DNA from 2 places in the Marinitoga sp. 1138 genome. Region 2 is predicted to be linked to the other one. Evidence: riboswitches for the same ligand, from Rfam matches in the RefSeq annotation. Region 2 holds a riboswitch; the other holds the start of a gene.

Region 1 (9,187 bases), on a different contig from region 2:
TGATGGTAACTGAATTTTTAATAATTCTGTTACTGTTTCCTGTGTTGCATCGTAGATGTAAATAACTCTTTTATGTACTCTTTTTTCAAATTGTTCTCTTGAATAGTTGTATTTATGTGGTGATCTTATAACACTGTAAATTGTTTTTTCTGTTGGTAGTGGAATAGGTCCTGAAACCTTTGCACTGCTATTTTTAACTGCATCTATTATTTTTTGTGCTGATTCATCTAATAATCTATGATCATATGATTTTAATCTTATTTTAATCAACTTTTTTGCCATACTGACCCTCCTTTAAGCATTTAGCAAAGGGAGCGTGGAAGCTCCCCGATTTTATATTTTATAATAAAAACTTTGCAAAAAGATTTTATTATTCTACTATTTCTGTAACAACACCTGCTCCAACTGTTCTTCCACCTTCACGAACAGCAAATCTCATGTTCTTTTCTAATGCTACAGGGTAGATTAATTCTACTGTTGTTACAATGTTATCTCCTGGCATAACCATTTCTGCTCCGCCTTCGAATTCTAACAATGTACCTGTAACGTCAGCTGTTCTGATGTAGAATTGTGGTCTGTAACCTTTCTTGAATGGAGTGTGTCTTCCTCCTTCTTCTTTCTTTAATACGTAGATTTGTGCTTTGAATTTCTTATGAGGTGTGATTGAACCTGGTTTTGCTAATACCTGACCTCTCCATACTTCGTCTTTGTCAATACCTCTTAACAAACATCCTACGTTGTCACCAGCGATACCTTCGTCTAATAATTTTCTGAACATTTCAACACCAGTTACAACTGTTTTCTTAATTTCATCTGTCATACCAACGATTTCTACTTCGTCACCTGGGTGAATAGCTCCTCTTTCGATTCTTCCTGTAACAACTGTACCCCTACCTGTGATTGAGAATACGTCTTCAACAGGCATAAGGAATGGCTGATCTACTGGTCTCTGTGGTTCTGGGAAGTAGCTGTCTACTGCATCCATTAATTCGTAGATTTTCTGTACCCATGGATCGTCCTGTGAATCTGCTTCTAATGCTTTTAAAGCTGAACCTTTGATTACAGGAACTTCGTCTCCTGGGAATTCGTACTGATTTAATAATTCTCTTACTTCCATTTCAACTAATTCGATGATTTCTTCGTCATCAACCATATCTGTTTTGTTGATGAATACAACGATAGCTGGAACGTTAACCTGTCTTGATAAGAGAACGTGTTCTCTTGTTTGTGGCATAACACCGTCTGTTGCTGCTACAACTAAGATAGCACCATCCATCTGTGCAGCACCTGTGATCATATTTTTGATGTAGTCAGCGTGACCTGGACAGTCGATATGTGCATAGTGTCTGTGATCTGTTTCGTATTCAACGTGTGCAATATTGATTGTAATACCTCTCTGTTTTTCTTCTGGAGCTTTATCGATTTGTTCAAATGGTGTGAAGTCTGCGTATCCTTTTAAAGCTAATGATTTTGTAATAGCTGCTGTTAATGTTGTTTTACCGTGGTCGATATGTCCGATTGTACCAATATTCATATGTGGTTTGCTTCTGACGAACTTTTCTTTTGCCATTTTTTGTCCCTCCTCTATGTTTTGTGATGCTATTTAATAAGATTATTTATTCATTATTTTTTCAGCTACTGAAGCTGGAACTTCATCATAATGTGAGAATTGAATTGATTGTGTTGCTCTTCCCTGAGACAATGATCTCAATACTGTTGCATAACCGAATAATTCTGAAAGTGGAACTAAAGCGTGAATTAATCTTGTGCTTGTATTTCCCACATTTTCAAAACCTTCAATTCTTCCTCTTCTTGAGTTTAAGTCAGCTATAATGTCACCCATGTATTCTTCAGGTGTTGTAATATCAACTTTCATGATTGGTTCTAATAATACAGGATTTGCTTTTTTAGCAGCATCTTTTAATGCCATAGAACCTGCAATCTTAAATGCCATTTCTGAAGAGTCAACTTCGTGGTATGAACCATCGTACAATGTAGCCTTTATACCAACCATTGGGTATCCAGCTAACACACCTGATTGCATAGCTTCTTTTATACCCGCTTCAACTGCTGGAATATATTCTTTTGGAATAATACCTCCAACGATTTTATCTTCAAATTCCAATACTTTTGTATTTTCAATAGGTTCAATTTTAATTTTAACGTGACCGTATTGACCTCTACCACCAGATTGTCTGATGTATTTAGTTTCAACATCAGCTGTTCCTCTAATTGTTTCTCTATATGCAACCTGTGGTTGACCAACTTTAACTCCAACTTTAAATTCTCTCTTTAACCTATCTACTATAATTTCAAGGTGTAATTCACCCATACCTGAAAGTATTGTTTCACCTGTTTCGTGATCAAGTTTAACATTTAAACTTGGATCTTCTTCTGTTAATGCTTGTAATGCTTTAGTTAATTTAGCTTCATCATTTTTTGTTTCTGGTTCAATTGCCAATGAGATAACTGGTTCTGGGAATTCCAATTTTTCCAATACAATATCCTGTCCTTCTTCTGTTAATGTATCACCTGTAATTGTATTCTTTAAACCTATTATAGCTACAATATCACCAGCTCTGATGTAATCTACTTCTTCTCTTTGATCTGAATGCATGAACATTAATCTTGAAACTCTTTCTTTCTTACCCTTTGTTGTATTTAAAACATAGCTTCCTTTTTGTAATTTTCCTGAATATACCCTTGCAAATGTGAGCTTACCAACATATGGATCCACCATGATTTTAAATGCAAGAGCAACAAATGGTCCATTTTCATCTGGTTCAAGTTCTCTTACAAATTCACCTGTTCTTGCATCATATGCTTTTACAGGCGGTAAATCAAGCGGTGAAGGTAAGTAATCAACAATTGCATCTAATACAGGTTGAACACCTTTGTTTTTAAATGATGTTCCACATACTACTGGAACAAATGCACCTTCAATTGTTCCTTTTCTTATTGCAGCTTTTATTTTATCTTCTGGAATATCTTCTCCTTCAAAGAATAATTCCATTATTTCTTCATCATATTCTGAAATAGCTGTTATTAAATCTTCTCTGTATTGATCTGCTTTAGCAACTAAATCCTCTGGAATATCTCTGTATTCAAATTTTGATCCATCTTCACTAACCCAATATATTGCTTTCATTTTTACAAGATCAACAACACCTTCAAAATCAGATTCTGCTCCTATAGGAATCTGTAAAGGTAATGGGTTTGTTCCTAATTTGTCAATCATTGTTTGAACTGCATTATAAAAATCTGCCCCAAGTTTATCCATTTTGTTCATGTATGCAACCCTTGGAACATTATATCTATCAGCCTGTCTCCAAACTGTTTCTGACTGAGGTTCAACACCAACCTGTGCGTCAAATATAACAACAGCACCATCTAATACCCTTAATGCCCTTTCAACTTCAACTGTAAAGTCCACGTGTCCGGGTGTATCAATGATGTTAATCCTGTGATCTCTCCAGAAACATGTTGTAGCTGCTGAGGTAATTGTGATACCTCTTTCTTTTTCCTGTTCCATCCAGTCCATTGTTGCTGTACCGTCATCAACGGACCCTATTTTATGTTTTTTACCTGTATAAAACAATATTCTTTCTGTTGTTGTTGTTTTACCAGCATCAATATGTGCAATAATTCCAATATTTCTTGTTTTATTTAAGGCATATAACCGCTCTTTCAAAACAATCCCTCCTCAATAAATTACCAGCGGTAATGAGCAAATGCTTTATTAGCTTCAGCCATTTTGTGTACGTCGTCTCTCTTCTTAACTGCTGCTCCAACACCATTATAAGCATCTATTAATTCTTGAGCTAATTTTTCTTTCATTGGTCTTCCTGATTTATCTCTTGCAGCTTTAACAATCCATCTTAAAGCTAAAGAGATAGCCCTTTCCTCTGGTACTTCAAATGGAACTTGATATGTAGCTCCTCCAACCCTTCTTGGTCTTACTTCAATTAATGGTCTTACATTTTGTACTGCTTGATGATATACTTCTAAAGGATCTTTTTCCAATTTTTCTTTTATTATATCAAATGCACCGTATACTATAGACTGTGCAACTGTTTTTTTACCATCTTTCATTACCCTAACAACCAATTTTGATACCAATACATCATTATATATTGGATCTGGTGTAACCGGTCTCTTTGGTGCTCTTCTTCTTCTCATTTACTTACCTCCTTACTTCTTAGGTCTTTTTGCGCCGTATTTACTTCTGCTCTGTTTTCTTCCTTCAACACCAGCTGCATCCAATGTACCTCTGATAATCTTATATCTAACACCTGGCAAGTCTTTAACCCTTCCGCCTCTTATTAATACATTGGAGTGTTCCTGTAAGTTATGACCTTCACCTGGAATATATGCTGTAACTTCAATTCCGTTTGAAAGTCTAACCCTTGCAATTTTTCTCAAAGCTGAGTTAGGTTTCTTAGGTGTCATTGTTGAAACCCTTACACATACACCTCTTTTTTGAGGATTGCTCTGTAATGCTGGAGATTTTGACTTTTTCTTTAGTTGTTTTCTTCCATGTCTAACAAGTTGATTTATCGTTGGCATATAATTTGTATTCCTCCTTTCAGAATTTTTAAAAATACCAAGTGTATTTTACCTCAGGTCTTTTTAATTTTCAATTAAAATGTTGTGATTTTTTTGTGAAGTTACAAAAACTAAAAAGTTTTATGTATTTTGTTACAGTACTATCCACGGTTTTGTGTGTACGATAACATTATAACTTTTCTTTTATTTTTTCAATAATCTCATTGAGGATAATATTTTTTGCAACTACTGCTATTCTATTATTATAATATTTAAAGTCCTCAGTAACATCTTTTATCGTTTCAATATCAAATTTTTTTAGTACTTCTTCAAAATCTTCTTTTTTATATTTTTTTTCTTCTTTCATTTCTATTTCAAGTAAAAATTTTTCCTCTATATTATACCTTATTTTATTAAAATCAACAAATTCATCAACAACAATTTCTGGATTATCATTTATCATATATCTTATTTTTGCTACCATTTTATATTTTATCAGATTTTCCAATTCCTGTGGTTTTTCTACTCTTTCTTTTTCTATTTTTTCATGTGCAATTTTTGTATTTGCTTTATATGCGTATGTCCATTTGTAATCATAATCTTTATTATTTTTTATTATTGAAAGCCTATATCTTTCTATTTCATTAATATCATCACGAATATACCATTGAACAATACCTATTTTCTTTATAGCCTTTTTTATTAATTCTTCACTTTCATCATTAGAAATAATATATTTTCTTTCAATTTCTATTGACATATAATCACCTCAAAATTGGTTTTATTTATTATATCATATTCATATTGCTCTCATTAAACATAATTATGATTATACTGAATAAATTCTTGAAAATTAAAAAAATTAATGATATAATCAAAATGAAAAGTGAATATTTATGATCCGCAGGGGAGCTGCTGATACCGCAGCTGAGAGTGAGGTGGAAACCTCTGACCCTCATAACTTGATCCGGATAATACCGGCGAAAGGAGCGGAGCAGAGAGTATAAAAAATCAATCTCCTGCTTCGTGCAGGAGATTTTTTTATATCAGGAGGTGATTTTTTGAAGGTATTTATAAATGGAAAAGAAAAGGTCTGTAAAAGCACCAATATAAAAGATTTAGTTGAAGAATTATCCCTTCATAACAAACCAATTGTCGTAATTAAAAACGGAGCCATTGTTTCAAAAAAAAGTTATCCTGATTCTCAAATTTCGGAAAAGGATAAAATTGAAATTATTACTGTTGTAGGAGGTGGTTGATATTAAATTTTATAATGAGGAAATAAATAATCTATTTTTTATGGGCACAGGAAAATTTAAGGATTATTCTATTATGAAAAAAGCTATTGAAGAAGCAAAAATTGAGGTTGTCACTGTTGCAATGAGAAGAGCATCATACGGAAGTTTAAATGAAAGTATTCTGGATTATATTAGTGCAAAAAAAATTATGGTAAACACTTCAGGTGCAAGGAACGCTGAAGAAGCTCTTTTAATTGCACAGGCTGGTAAAGAATTAATGAATACAGACTGGATAAAGATTGAAATTATAAATGATTCAAAGTATTTAATGCCTGATAATCAGGAAACTATAAAAGCCTGTAAATTATTAACAGAAAAAGGTTTTAAGGTTTTCCCTTATATGTGTCCTGATTTATATGATGCAAGAAAAATGATTGAAAATGGCGCTGAGGTTTTAATGCCTCTTGGTTCTCCTATAGGAACAAATAAAGGCTTTACTACAAAAGAACTTGTAAAAATTCTTCTAAATGAATTTGATGCGAAAATTATTATTGACGCTGGAATTGGAAAACCATCTCATGTTTCTGAAGCAATGGAAATTGGATGTCATGCTGTACTTGCAAATACTGCTGTTTCAATTGCGGAAGATCCTGTAAAAATGGTAAAAGCCTTTTCTTTAGCAGCTCAGGCTGGAAGACTGGCTTATCTGGCCGGAATTCCAGAAGAAAAAGAAGTGGCAGAAGCATCTTCGCCATTGTTCGATTATATAGGAAGAGATTAACTATGTTTTCAGAAAACATAGAAAAAATCATTGCTTATGTTAATTCAGCCAGAAAGAACAAATATAATATTAATCTAAATAAAGAATTTTTTTCTGTAAATGACATATATGGATTGCTTCAAAATAATGATCTTCGAACAATGGCGAAGAAAGTAATAAAAAATAATAGAAAATTCTTTGGTGATGTTATATTTTTATATGCTCCACTTTACATTTCAAATTATTGTATAAATGGTTGCACATATTGTGGATTTAAGGCTTCTAATAAAATACATCGATTGAAATTATCATATAAAGAAATAGAACAGGAAGCCTTATACTTAAACCACGAGGGAATTGACCACGTTCTAATATTAACTGGAGAAGATCCTGTAAATTCTAATTTTGAGTATTTATATAATACCATAAAAATATTGAAAAACTTTTTCAAAGAAATTTCTATAGAAACATATTCTTTAACCCGGGAAAAATACGAGAAATTAGTCACAGCAGGTCTTGTAGGGGTTACATTGTATCAGGAAACCTATTCTCCGGAAAAATATAGAGAAGTTCATTTATTTGGTCCAAAAAAAGATTTCAAAAAAAGGCTTAATACTGTTGAAGAAGCCATAAAAGCTGGGGTAAGAGAAATAAATATAGGAGCTTTATTAGGGCTTTATGAACCGGAGTTTGAAATTATAATGATGGCATACCATATGGATTATCTTTTAAAGAATTATCCTAATGTAGAATATTCGATATCTTTTCCAAGAATTAGAACAGCTTTTAATGTAAAAGATAAATTTTATAGTATTTCTGATAAAAAACTTATCCATTATATTCTTGCTTTAAAATTAATTTTCCCTCGAGTACATATAAATATCTCCACTCGAGAAAGCATAAAATTTAGAAATGCAATACTGGGCATTGCCACAAAAATGTCAGCAGGATCAACAACAAATGTTGGAGGATATACATTATACAAAGATTCAACAAAACAATTTGAAATTGAAGATACCAGAACAGTAAAAGAATTTATGAATTATATCAAAACAAGAAATTATAATCCAACAACGGTAAATTGGTTTTAAGGAGGAATTTAAATGACACAATTGGAATTTGCAAAAGCTGGAATTATTACAGAAGAAATGGTTATCGCGGCAGAATATGAAGGAATTTCACCAGAAGAATTACGAAATAAAATTGAAAAAGGATATGCGGTTTTACCGGTTAATAAGAATCATAAATTTGATAATATTAGAGCTATAGGAGAAGGTTTAAAAACCAAGGTTAATATTAACCTCGGAACTTCTCAGGGATATTCAAGCGTCAAAGAAGAAATTGAAAAATTGAAAATTGCTGAGAAATTTGGCGCAGATTCTATAATGGATCTGTCTACATGGGGTAATCTTTCATATATTCGTGATGAAATAATACGTAATTCAAATATTATGGTTGGAACTGTTCCTGTTTATGACGCAGCAACAAAAGCTGTCCAGAATAAAAAACGTGTAATAGATTTTGATGCAGATGATTTTATACAGATGGTTCGAGATCACGCAAAAGCCGGTGTTGATTTTATGACTATTCATGCCGGTATTACAAGAACTACCATAGAAAAGTTGAGAAACTCCAGAAGAATAACAAAAATAGTATCGCGTGGCGGTTCAATAATAGTTGGCTGGATGATTAAAAATCACAAAGAAAATCCATTTTATGAGTATTTTGATGAAGTACTTGAGATATGTAGGGAATATGATGTTACTATTAGTCTCGGCGATGGAATGAGGCCGGGTTCTCTTCATGATGCTACTGATGATTTGCAATTTGAAGAATTATTAAGACTTGGAGAACTGGTAAAAAGAGCTCGAAATGCCGGGGTACAGGTAATGGTTGAAGGACCGGGGCATATGCCTATTGATGAAATTGAAGCAAATGTTATTCTTCAAAAAAAGATTTGTGATAGAGCACCTTTTTATGTTCTTGGCCCAATTACTACAGATATTGCACCTGGATATGATCATATAACCTCTGCAATTGGCGGCGCTATTGCTGCAGCTAAAGGCGCAGATTTTCTCTGCGCTGTAACTCCAGCTGAACATTTAAGACTCCCCACTCTTGAAGATATAAAAGAAGGTGTTATTGCAACAAAAATCGCTGCACATTCCGCTGATATAGCAAAAAATAGAAAACATATGAACATAGATAATCAAATGAGTCATGCAAGAAAAGAATTTAACTGGGAAAAGCAATTTGAAATAGCAATTGATAAGGAAAAAGCTTTGAATTTCTATAGTTCAAGAAAGGGAATGGAAAATAATATGTGTTCAATGTGTGGTCCGCTATGTGCAATGAGAATTACAGAAGAGTTTTTAGAAAAAGAAGAAAGTATTTTTATAGAATAGGAGGCGTTATAATGCTTATTTTCTCAGCTTTCGATCCATCAGGTGGTGCCGGAATAACTCAAGATATATCTATAATGAAATTATTTAAGATAAATCCTATTTCTGTTATATCCGCTTATACAATCCAAAACACAGAGATATTTAAAAAAATCGAATTTAGAAGTTCTTTTGAAGAATTTGAATTATTCAAAAATATTTCTATAATTAAAGCAGGAATGGCAAATGCAGAACAAATAAAA
Region 2 (9,187 bases):
GTAAAACGTATTTATCTCAGCTCAAAACATATGAACTCCCTTATTTCTGATTTATCAACCTTTAATAAATTAAATAGAGAAGAAGAAATGAACTTTACTGAGGTTCATTTAAAATTCCTTGTTTATGAGTCAATCTCTATTGTTGAACCACAACTTTCACCAGAAGTGGAATTAAATATTAAATTTGAAAATAATATCCCTGAGATGATAGAAACCGATCCATTAAAAATGAAGCAAATACTTGTAAATATCGTTGGAAATGCTATAAAATATACTGACGAGGGATATGTAAATGTTCATATTTCATTTGATAATAAAACAAAAGAGTTTGTTATTGTGGTAAAAGATACAGGTCCTGGAATTCCAGAAGACAAACTTAATGATATATTCAAACCATTTGTTAGATTGGCTAAAAATAAACCCGGTAGTGGTTTAGGCCTGGCAATTGTAAAACGTTTAATCGAAAAACTAATGGGAAGGATTCATGTTGAATCTGAAGTTGGAAAAGGTACAACTATTGAATTGAGATTCCCACAAAAAATAACAGCTGAGGTTTAAATACCTCAGCTGTTTTTTATTTATTATGCTTTTTTATCAAGAGCAAGTTTTTCTTCGTTATCTGCATATCTTCTCATACGTGTTTCATAATTATATATACCTCTTTTTGCTGGATATTTTTCTGCATATCCCTTTTCATACCATAACTTATCCGCATATTCTTTCCAGCCTTCTGCAAGTTTATCAAGTTCTGGTGCCAATTCTGTTATGACTTTTTCGCTTCCTGAATGCTGTGGAATTGCATTGAATTTCTTTACCATTGATCTTAATACTCGTGGATTGTCTATAATTGGACATGGTCTAAAGAGATTGTTTGAATATGGTATTGTTCTCTTATATGCTTCAAAGAATGGTGATTTTAATATTTCTATAATGCTCTTTTCTCTAATGCTATCTACTGCAAATTGCTGGAATACACATGGTTCTACATAACCTTTTGCATTAATATGCAAATATTTTGAACCAGCTGCTAAACAACCATGAGTTAAGAATCCGTGATTCCAGAAGTCTGCAACAAATGCAAAGTCTCCATTAAGTCTCTTTTCTTCTGTTATAAGGAATCTTTCATATCTCTGTTCTGGTGTAGGAACAAGATCCATTGTTGGATCCATTCCAACAGGCATAAACTGGAATATCCATGCATATGCAACATTGTGCTCTTTTAAGAAGTTCCAGAATTCATCGCTTGTTATTAGGTCATGATTCTTTCTTGTTGCAGTAATTGAAGCTCCATATATTACTCCATGTTTGGTTAATAATTCCCATGCATTTAATACTTTTTTGAATACACCTTTTCCTCTTCTCCAATCTGTCATTTCTTCAAAGCCTTCAACAGATACGGATAATGTTGCATTTCCAAGTTCTGCAAGTCTTTTTGCTTTTTCTTCATCTATTAATGTACCGTTTGTATAAATCATGAAATATGAGTCATTAAATTCTTCAAGAACATCGAATAAGTAAGGATAAATAAATGGTTCACCGCCGGTAATTATGAAGAAGTATATTCCAAGATCATTGAATTGTCTTATTACGCTAAATATTTCTTCCTTTGAAAGTTGATATTTATGACCATAAAGTCCTGCATAACAACCTACACATCTTAAATTACATGCATATGTTGGACTTATAACAGCAAGTTTTGGAAGAACGACTTCATATTCATGCATTTTTTCCTGCCTTACCTTTTCACCAACTGCAAATTCATTGATAATAAGATTGTTTATTATCTTTTCTACAACTTTTGGACTGGCTTTTTTGAATAACTCTGACCATTTTACAAGCATTGGATCTTTTCTTTCAGCGCCTTCGGCAAGTTTCCTTAAACCGCTTTTTGTTGGTTCTTTTGCAAATTTTTCCAGTGTTCTCAATAATTTTGCAAGATCTTCAACCTCTGAGTTTCTAACAACATTTGTTACCAATTTTGAAGCCTGTTTCATCATCATGTTTTTCATATTATCAAGGATTTTCATAAAATCCCTCCTTTATGAAATTATTTTTCCTATTATATATTCAAAAGCTTCACATAATTCCCCTTCTTTAAACTCAACTCCAACAGATTTATATATACTTATACCATCAAACATAGCCTGTAAAACAACTGCAGCGGTTTTTGACGGCACAAATTCTTCCCACATTTCAAATAGTTGAGAATAATATTCATGAAATAAATTGGTTAATTCTTTAGCTCTATTTTTATTATGTATAGAATTAATTAATATCTCAAATAATCTTAATAAATCATCTGATGGAAATTCTTTTAATACTTTCACATATAATTTTATTACTGCACGTGCTTTTTCCTCTTTTGAAGTATTTTCAGGAATCATAATTTCAAGTGATTTTTTTAACCTTTCAACAAGTATGGAAAATGCCGTTATTATTAATGAATCTTTGCTATCAAAATATAGATATAATGTTCCTTTTGATACTCCAGCCTCTTTTGCTACTTCATCCATGGTAAAACTGGACAATCCCTTTTTTATTATTAAATTAAGTGCTTTTTCTGCTATGCTTTTTCTTTTAGCTTCTTTATAATTTTCTTTACGGTCATTATTCATATTACCACCTCATACATGACTGACTGTTCGGTCAATATTATTATAATACTTTTTTCATTTTGTTTCAATTATGACATAAAAAGTCATAAAACTGAACGGTCAATTTACTATTATCTTAAAAACAGAGTTATTCAATATTTTATCTAACAAAAAAATGACTGACTGGACAGTCAAACATTTCAAGAAAAATTAACCTTTATGTTTCTAAAAATTATTAATTTATACAGTTTTTTAGTAATTGATGAGTATAATAAAATTGTAAGTTAATACAGTAACCCGCCGGGGGAGCTGCTGATACCGCAGCTGAGATTAAGGTGGAAGCCTTAGACCCCAGCACCTGATCCGGGTAATACCGGCGTAGGGAGTGCGGTAAAAAGGATAATTCAATCACGCCTTCCATGCCGGAAGGCGTTTTTTCTTTTAAAAATTATAATTTATTATTTGGAGGTGAGTGCATGAAAAAGGGTATTGTTTTTTTAAGTGTTTTATTATTATCTTCTTTGCTATTTGCAAAAACTCTAACTGTTTATGTTTATGACAGTTTGGACTGGATTAAGAAAGGGGTTATTCAGAAATTTGAAAATATGTATAACGTAGATGTAAATGTTGTTGTTCTTGGAGACGGGGGAACTTTGCTTTCACGACTTAAACTTGAAAAGAAAAATCCAAAGGCTGATGTAGTTATTGGTCTTGATCAGTCGCTTTCTGTGTTGGCCATTAATGAAGATCTGGTAATTCCATATAAACCTTTAAATATTTCAAAGATAAAAGATGACTTAATCTATGATAAAAGTTATCATTTAATTCCATATGATTATGGTGCAATTGCTATTGTTTATGATCCAGAAAAATTAAAATCCGTTCCTAAAAGTTTTGAAGATTTAACAAAGTTAAAAAAGAAATTGATTATTCAGGATCCACGAACTTCCAGTACAGGTCAGGCATTTTTGTTATGGACAATAGCAGTATATAAAGACCAATGGAAAGATTTCTGGAAAAGGTTAAAACCAGCAATACTAACAGTTACACCAGGTTGGGGAGAAGCCTTTGCAAAATTTGAAGCTGGTGAAGCGCCTATGATGGTAAGTTATGCTACAGATGGCGCTTATTCATATTATTATTATAAGAGCACCAAGTATAAAGCTTTTATTCCTCAAGAGGGAGCTTATATACAAATAGAAGGCGCTGGTATTGTAAAAGGAACAAAGAATCCTGAGCTTGCAAAAAGATTTATTGAATTCTTATTGTTTGATGATTTTCAAAAAGAAGTGCCTTTAAATCAGTGGATGTTCCCGGTAACTAACGTAAAACTTCCTGAAGCATTTAAGTATGCTCTTGTTCCTGAAAAGGTTTTAACAATAGATTCAGAAGAATTGAACAAGAATCTTGAAAATTGGTTAGATGAATGGGAAGAAATTATGTATTAATTACAAAAAAGGCTCGGAAAAATCCGAGCCTTTTTTATTATCTATTATGATGCTGCGCTTTCGCTTTCATCTGTTTTTGTATCTTCTGTTGGATATGTTGGTAATTCGAATATTGAGATTTCTGATTCTAAGAATGCTTTTAATCCTGTTCCAGCTGGAATTGGCTGTCCAACTATAACATTTTCTTTTAATCCCAATAAGTAGTCTTCTCTTCCTTCTAATGCTGCTTCTGTTAATACCTGAACTGTTTGCTGGAATGATGCTGCACCTAACCAACCTTCTCTTTCAAGAGATGATTTTGTTATTCTTAAAAGTTTTCTTTCGTATCTTGCTGGTTCTTTTGGCGCAATTAATAATGTTTCTTTTTCTCCAACAAGCCTAATTTCTTCATCTTCATTTTCGAGTAATTGAGGTTCTGATTTGAATACTTCAATTTCTTTTATTCCAGCTGCAATTATTCTATTTAATAATTCTTCTGTTACTGTATCTCCTATTTCTCCTATTGTTTCATTCTCTTCATCAACTTTTACAATGATTTTTTCTGCTAATTTTTTACCTATTGCCATTTCTCTGTTTTCTTCAACCTTTTTATTTGCTTCATAGATTTGTTTGTTTACCTTTTCAACTGTTTTGAGGTTTACAAGGTCTTTTGGCATAAAGTCTGTATCTCCAGCATATGTTATTTCAACTTTGTTGAACATTTGTTTGATTATTATTTCAAAGTGTTTATCGTGAATTTCAACACCCTGTTCAGCATATATCTTTTTAATTTCTTTTAATAGGTAATCAAAGGTTACTTCCGCACCAAGCTCTTCAAGTAATCTTCTTGGTTTTATATTACCTGAAGTTAATCTGTAGCCAGGTTCAACCTTGTCACCTTCATTTACTGTTGGTTTAACCTTAGGATCTGCTATATATGTATATAGTTCTCCTTTTAGATCTTCAACAATAATTACAAGTCTTCCTTTTTCATCTCTGTTCACTTTTCTTACTATACCTTTTACTGTTGAGAATTCTGCTTCAGGACCTTTTAAGTTCTTTCTTGCTTCAAATAATTCTTCTGCTCTTGGAAGACCCTGAGTAATATCACCTGCTGTAGCAATACCCCCTGTATGGAATGTTCTCATTGTAAGCTGTGTTCCAGGTTCACCTATAGACTGTGCTGCTATGATACCTACAGATTCACCTATATTTACTATTTTGTGGTTTGAAAGATCCATACCATAACATTTAGCACAAACACCATGTTCTGCCTCACAGGTTAAGATTGATCTTACATAGATTGAAGGTCTTACCTCTATTGTTTCTATATTATATCTTTCTAATTTTCTTGCTGTATCAGCATCAATTTTTTCCTGATAATTTGCAAGTGTGATAATCTTTCCGTTTTCATCTTCAACTTTAATTGCATCACCTACATGAACGAAATTAACTACTTTATATTCTTTTACATCAACTTCTTTTATATTATGCTGTTTTAATGAAACTATTATATCATTGTCTATTACTGTTCCTTTTGCATATAATAATTCTCCATCAACAAGGACATCACTATTGAGAATATTGTATAAGTAAAGATTGATTTTATCTACGCTTAATTTTTCATGTACTTCATAAACAGGAATTGTTGATCTGTAATTTGCAAGGAATTCTGCATCTTCTTCATCTAACATTACATCTTTTACATATTTCTTTCCTGTTGTTGGATTTACAATTATTTCATCTGTTACAGGGTCTACAACATCTGATGCAAGTACTCTACCAAAGAGATAATCTGCAAGTTTTTCTATTCTCAATCCGTCTGCTATTAATTCTCTTGCTTCTATACCCTTTGATGTTCCACAATCTGGTTCTGTTACTGTAATTGATTGTGCAACGTCTACAAGTCTTCTTGTAAGGTAACCTGCTGTAGATGTTCTTAATGCTGTATCTGCAGAACCTTTTCTAGCTCCGTGTGTTGAAATAAAGAATTCAAGTTCAGAAAGACCATTTCTAAAGTTTGATTTAATAGGTAACTCAATAACTTTACCTGATGGATCAGCCATAAGACCCCTCATACCTGCAAGCTGTTTTAACTGGTCAATGTTACCCCTTGCACCGGAGTCAACCATCATCCATACAGGATTAAATGGATATTTTCTAAATTCTTTACTTGTTACTTCTGTAACGTCCGCTATTGTCTTTTCCCAGACTTTAACTACTTCTTTATATCTTTGATCATCTGTAAGGTAACCTTCTTCATAATACTTTTCAATTTCCATAACTATTTGTTCTGACTTTTTGATAATTTCTATTCTTTCTTTTGGTTCTACTATATCCCTTACAGATATTGTTAATCCTGATAATGTTGCATAGTGGAATCCTAAGAATTTAATATCATCAAGCAAGTCTGCTGTTCTGTCAATTCCATGGTATTTAAATGTATCGAATATAAGATTTTTGATTTCTTTTTTCTTGTATATTTTGTTGAAATCTGGATTAAATCTTCCAATTGGTTCTGGCAATATTTCCTTGAAGATCAATCTTCCAACTGTTGTCTTGATTAATTTTCCGTCAAGATACAATCCAATTGGTTCATGGAGTATGAGTGTTGGTTTTTCCCATCTCAATTCATTATCTTCAACAACTATTTCATTTTTTATTACCTTTTCATATTCATGAACGTATAATGCGTGTAATTCATCATTAAATAAATATTTTATTGTGTCTTTATTTTCAAAGTCTTTTATATTTGAAGGTAATTTTCTTGATTCAAAGTATTTTGGATCAACTGTTGTAAGGTAATATGCACCAGCTATCATATCTTTACCTGGCATGGATATTGGTTTTCCATTTGCAGGTGATATGATATTGTATCTTGATAACATCAAGAATTTAGCTTCAGCTTGAGCTATATTTGAAAGCGGTACGTGTACAGCCATCTGGTCTCCGTCAAAGTCTGCGTTAAATGGAGGACATACCAATGGATGTAACTGTATTGAATTACCTTCAATTAATCTTGGGATAAATGCCTGAATTGAAATTCTATGCAATGTAGGTGCCCTGTTTAATAATACAGGATGACCTTTTATTACTTCTTCAAGCATTTCCCATGCTTCTGGCATTTCCTTTTCAATAATTGTTTTCTTTAATTTTCTTGCGTTTTTACTTGATGCATTTGAATCTTTAAGTAATTTATTGAGAACAAACGGCTTGAATAATTCCATTGCCATTTTCTTTGGAAGACCACATTCATGGATTTTTAATTCAGGACCAACAACAATAACAGCCCTTCCTGAGTAATCCACACGTTTTCCAAGAAGATTTCTTCTGAATCTTCCTTTTTTACCTTTAATTAAATCTGTCAATGATCTTAAAGGCCTTCCACTTCTATCTGTCATAGCTTTTCCAACACGGCCATTATAGATTAATGAATCTACTGCCTGCTGGAGAATTCTCTTTTCATTTCTAACAATTATTTCTGGTGCTTCTATTTCAAATAATTTTTGTAATCTGTTATTTCTATTGATAACTCTTCTGTATAAGTCGTTTAAGTCTGTAGCTGCAAATCTTCCACCATCTATTTGAATTAATGGTCTGATATCTGGCGGAACTACTGGCAATGCTTCTATAATCATCCATTCAGGTTTATTACCTGATTTTAAGAAGTCTTTTACAACCTTTAATCTTTTTAATAATTTTAAAGCTTTTGCGCTTTTCTTGTCTAATTTTGATAACTCTGATTCAAGCTGAATCTTTAATTCATGTAAATCTAAACTTCTAAGAAGCTTCTTTATTGCTTCTCCACCATAATCAGCTGTTATTCTGTCATGATATAACTCTTTATATGCTTCATATTCTTCCTGTAATAATGTGCTACCTATACCTTTTCCAATTTCTTCCTGAATTTCAGGATCAATTTCTGTAATTACAAGTATAGGTGTATCTCTTTCTATATCTCTTTCTATTTCTATTGCTGATGGATAGAATTGTTCAAATATTAAATATTCGCTTGCTGTTAATATTTCTTCTTCATATAAGAATGTATCTGCAAGTTGTGTTCCTTCTTCTACTTCTTCACCATCTTCTACGTATAATGTTGCACCTTCAAAGATTGGCCATTTTTCTTCTACACCGTTTTCATCTTTTATTTTAACCCATGTGATTTCATGTTTTGTCTGTGTAAGTTCTGTTTCAATGCTTACTACCCCGGATCTTTTAGCAACAGGTTTTTCTTTTACATGTAATACTTTTACTGCCTGTTCAACATCAAAATCCATTTTTTCTTTAAATATTTCATACTCTGTATTATGGAGAAGATCTCCATAATCGAACATATCTGTGTCTTTTGGATCTGTAATAAGCCATATTTTTTCTACTACCCTTTTTGATCCGTAGTAGATTATGTTTTCCAATTCTTTTACAGGTATATTTAATAATATTGATAAAATAGATGGAGATGATTTTAAGAACCAGATATGTACTACAGGGGCAGCTAATTCAATATGCCCCATTTTTCTTCTTCTGGCTTCTTTTGACTCTACTCTAACTCCACACTTTTCACATACTGTACCTTCATACTTTTTACCTTTATATCTTCCACAGTTACATTCGTAATCCTTTACAGGACCAAATATTTTTTCACAGAAAAGTCCATCTCTTTCTGGTTTAAATGTTCTGTGATTAATAGTTTCTGGTTTTTTTACTTCACCAAATGACCATTCTCTAATTCTTTCTGGTGAAGCTATACCTACCTTTATTTTTGCGATTTTCCTTTTGAAAGAAGAAGTCATTTTACCCATGCTTTACCCTCCTTGAGGGGATTTTATAATTTGTCAACATCTAATTCGTTACCGTCCTCATCATACAAACGAACATCGAGCATTAATCCCTGTAATTCCTTTACAAGAACTTTGAAACTTTCTGGAATTCCAGGATCAGGTAAATTCTTACCATTTAAGATTGCTTTATATACTTCATTTCTTCCTTTAATATCATCTGATTTGTATGTAAGCATTTCTGTTAATGTATGTGCTGCACCATATGCTTCCAAAGCCCAAACTTCCATTTCACCAAATCTCTGACCACCAAAGTGAGCTTTACCTCCAAGTGGTTGCTGGTGAATTAATGAATATGGACCTGTAGAACGTGCGTGCATTTTATCTT

The links. Region 2 has a riboswitch for thiamine pyrophosphate ahead of XO11_RS08435 (thiamine ABC transporter substrate binding subunit). Riboswitches for the same ligand answer to the same signal wherever they lie in the genome.
Region 1: another riboswitch for thiamine pyrophosphate. It lies ahead of thiS (sulfur carrier protein ThiS); the one in region 2 lies ahead of XO11_RS08435 (thiamine ABC transporter substrate binding subunit).

What each region holds. Positions count from the first base shown of each region.
Region 1 covers NZ_LBFA01000011.1:25,681-34,867, forward strand. Annotated here, with positions in the region: gene rpsJ (30S ribosomal protein S10) at 1-282, opposite strand, end outside; gene tuf (elongation factor Tu) at 371-1,570, opposite strand; gene fusA (elongation factor G) at 1,613-3,691, opposite strand; gene rpsG (30S ribosomal protein S7) at 3,712-4,179, opposite strand; gene rpsL (30S ribosomal protein S12) at 4,192-4,566, opposite strand; gene XO11_RS04395 (hypothetical protein) at 4,736-5,305, opposite strand; TPP riboswitch at 5,441-5,551, shown strand; gene thiS (sulfur carrier protein ThiS) at 5,607-5,804, shown strand; gene XO11_RS04405 (thiazole synthase) at 5,797-6,564, shown strand; gene thiH (2-iminoacetate synthase ThiH) at 6,567-7,634, shown strand; gene thiC (phosphomethylpyrimidine synthase ThiC) at 7,647-8,948, shown strand; gene XO11_RS04420 (thiamine-phosphate synthase family protein) at 8,960-9,187, shown strand, end outside.
Region 2 covers NZ_LBFA01000024.1:59,629-68,815, reverse strand. Annotated here, with positions in the region: gene XO11_RS08450 (HAMP domain-containing sensor histidine kinase) at 1-558, shown strand, start outside; gene XO11_RS08445 (radical SAM protein) at 582-2,027, opposite strand; gene XO11_RS08440 (TetR/AcrR family transcriptional regulator) at 2,040-2,615, opposite strand; TPP riboswitch at 2,887-2,997, shown strand; gene XO11_RS08435 (thiamine ABC transporter substrate binding subunit) at 3,071-4,042, shown strand; gene XO11_RS08430 (DNA-directed RNA polymerase subunit beta') at 4,087-8,814, opposite strand; gene XO11_RS08425 (DNA-directed RNA polymerase subunit beta) at 8,847-9,187, opposite strand, start outside.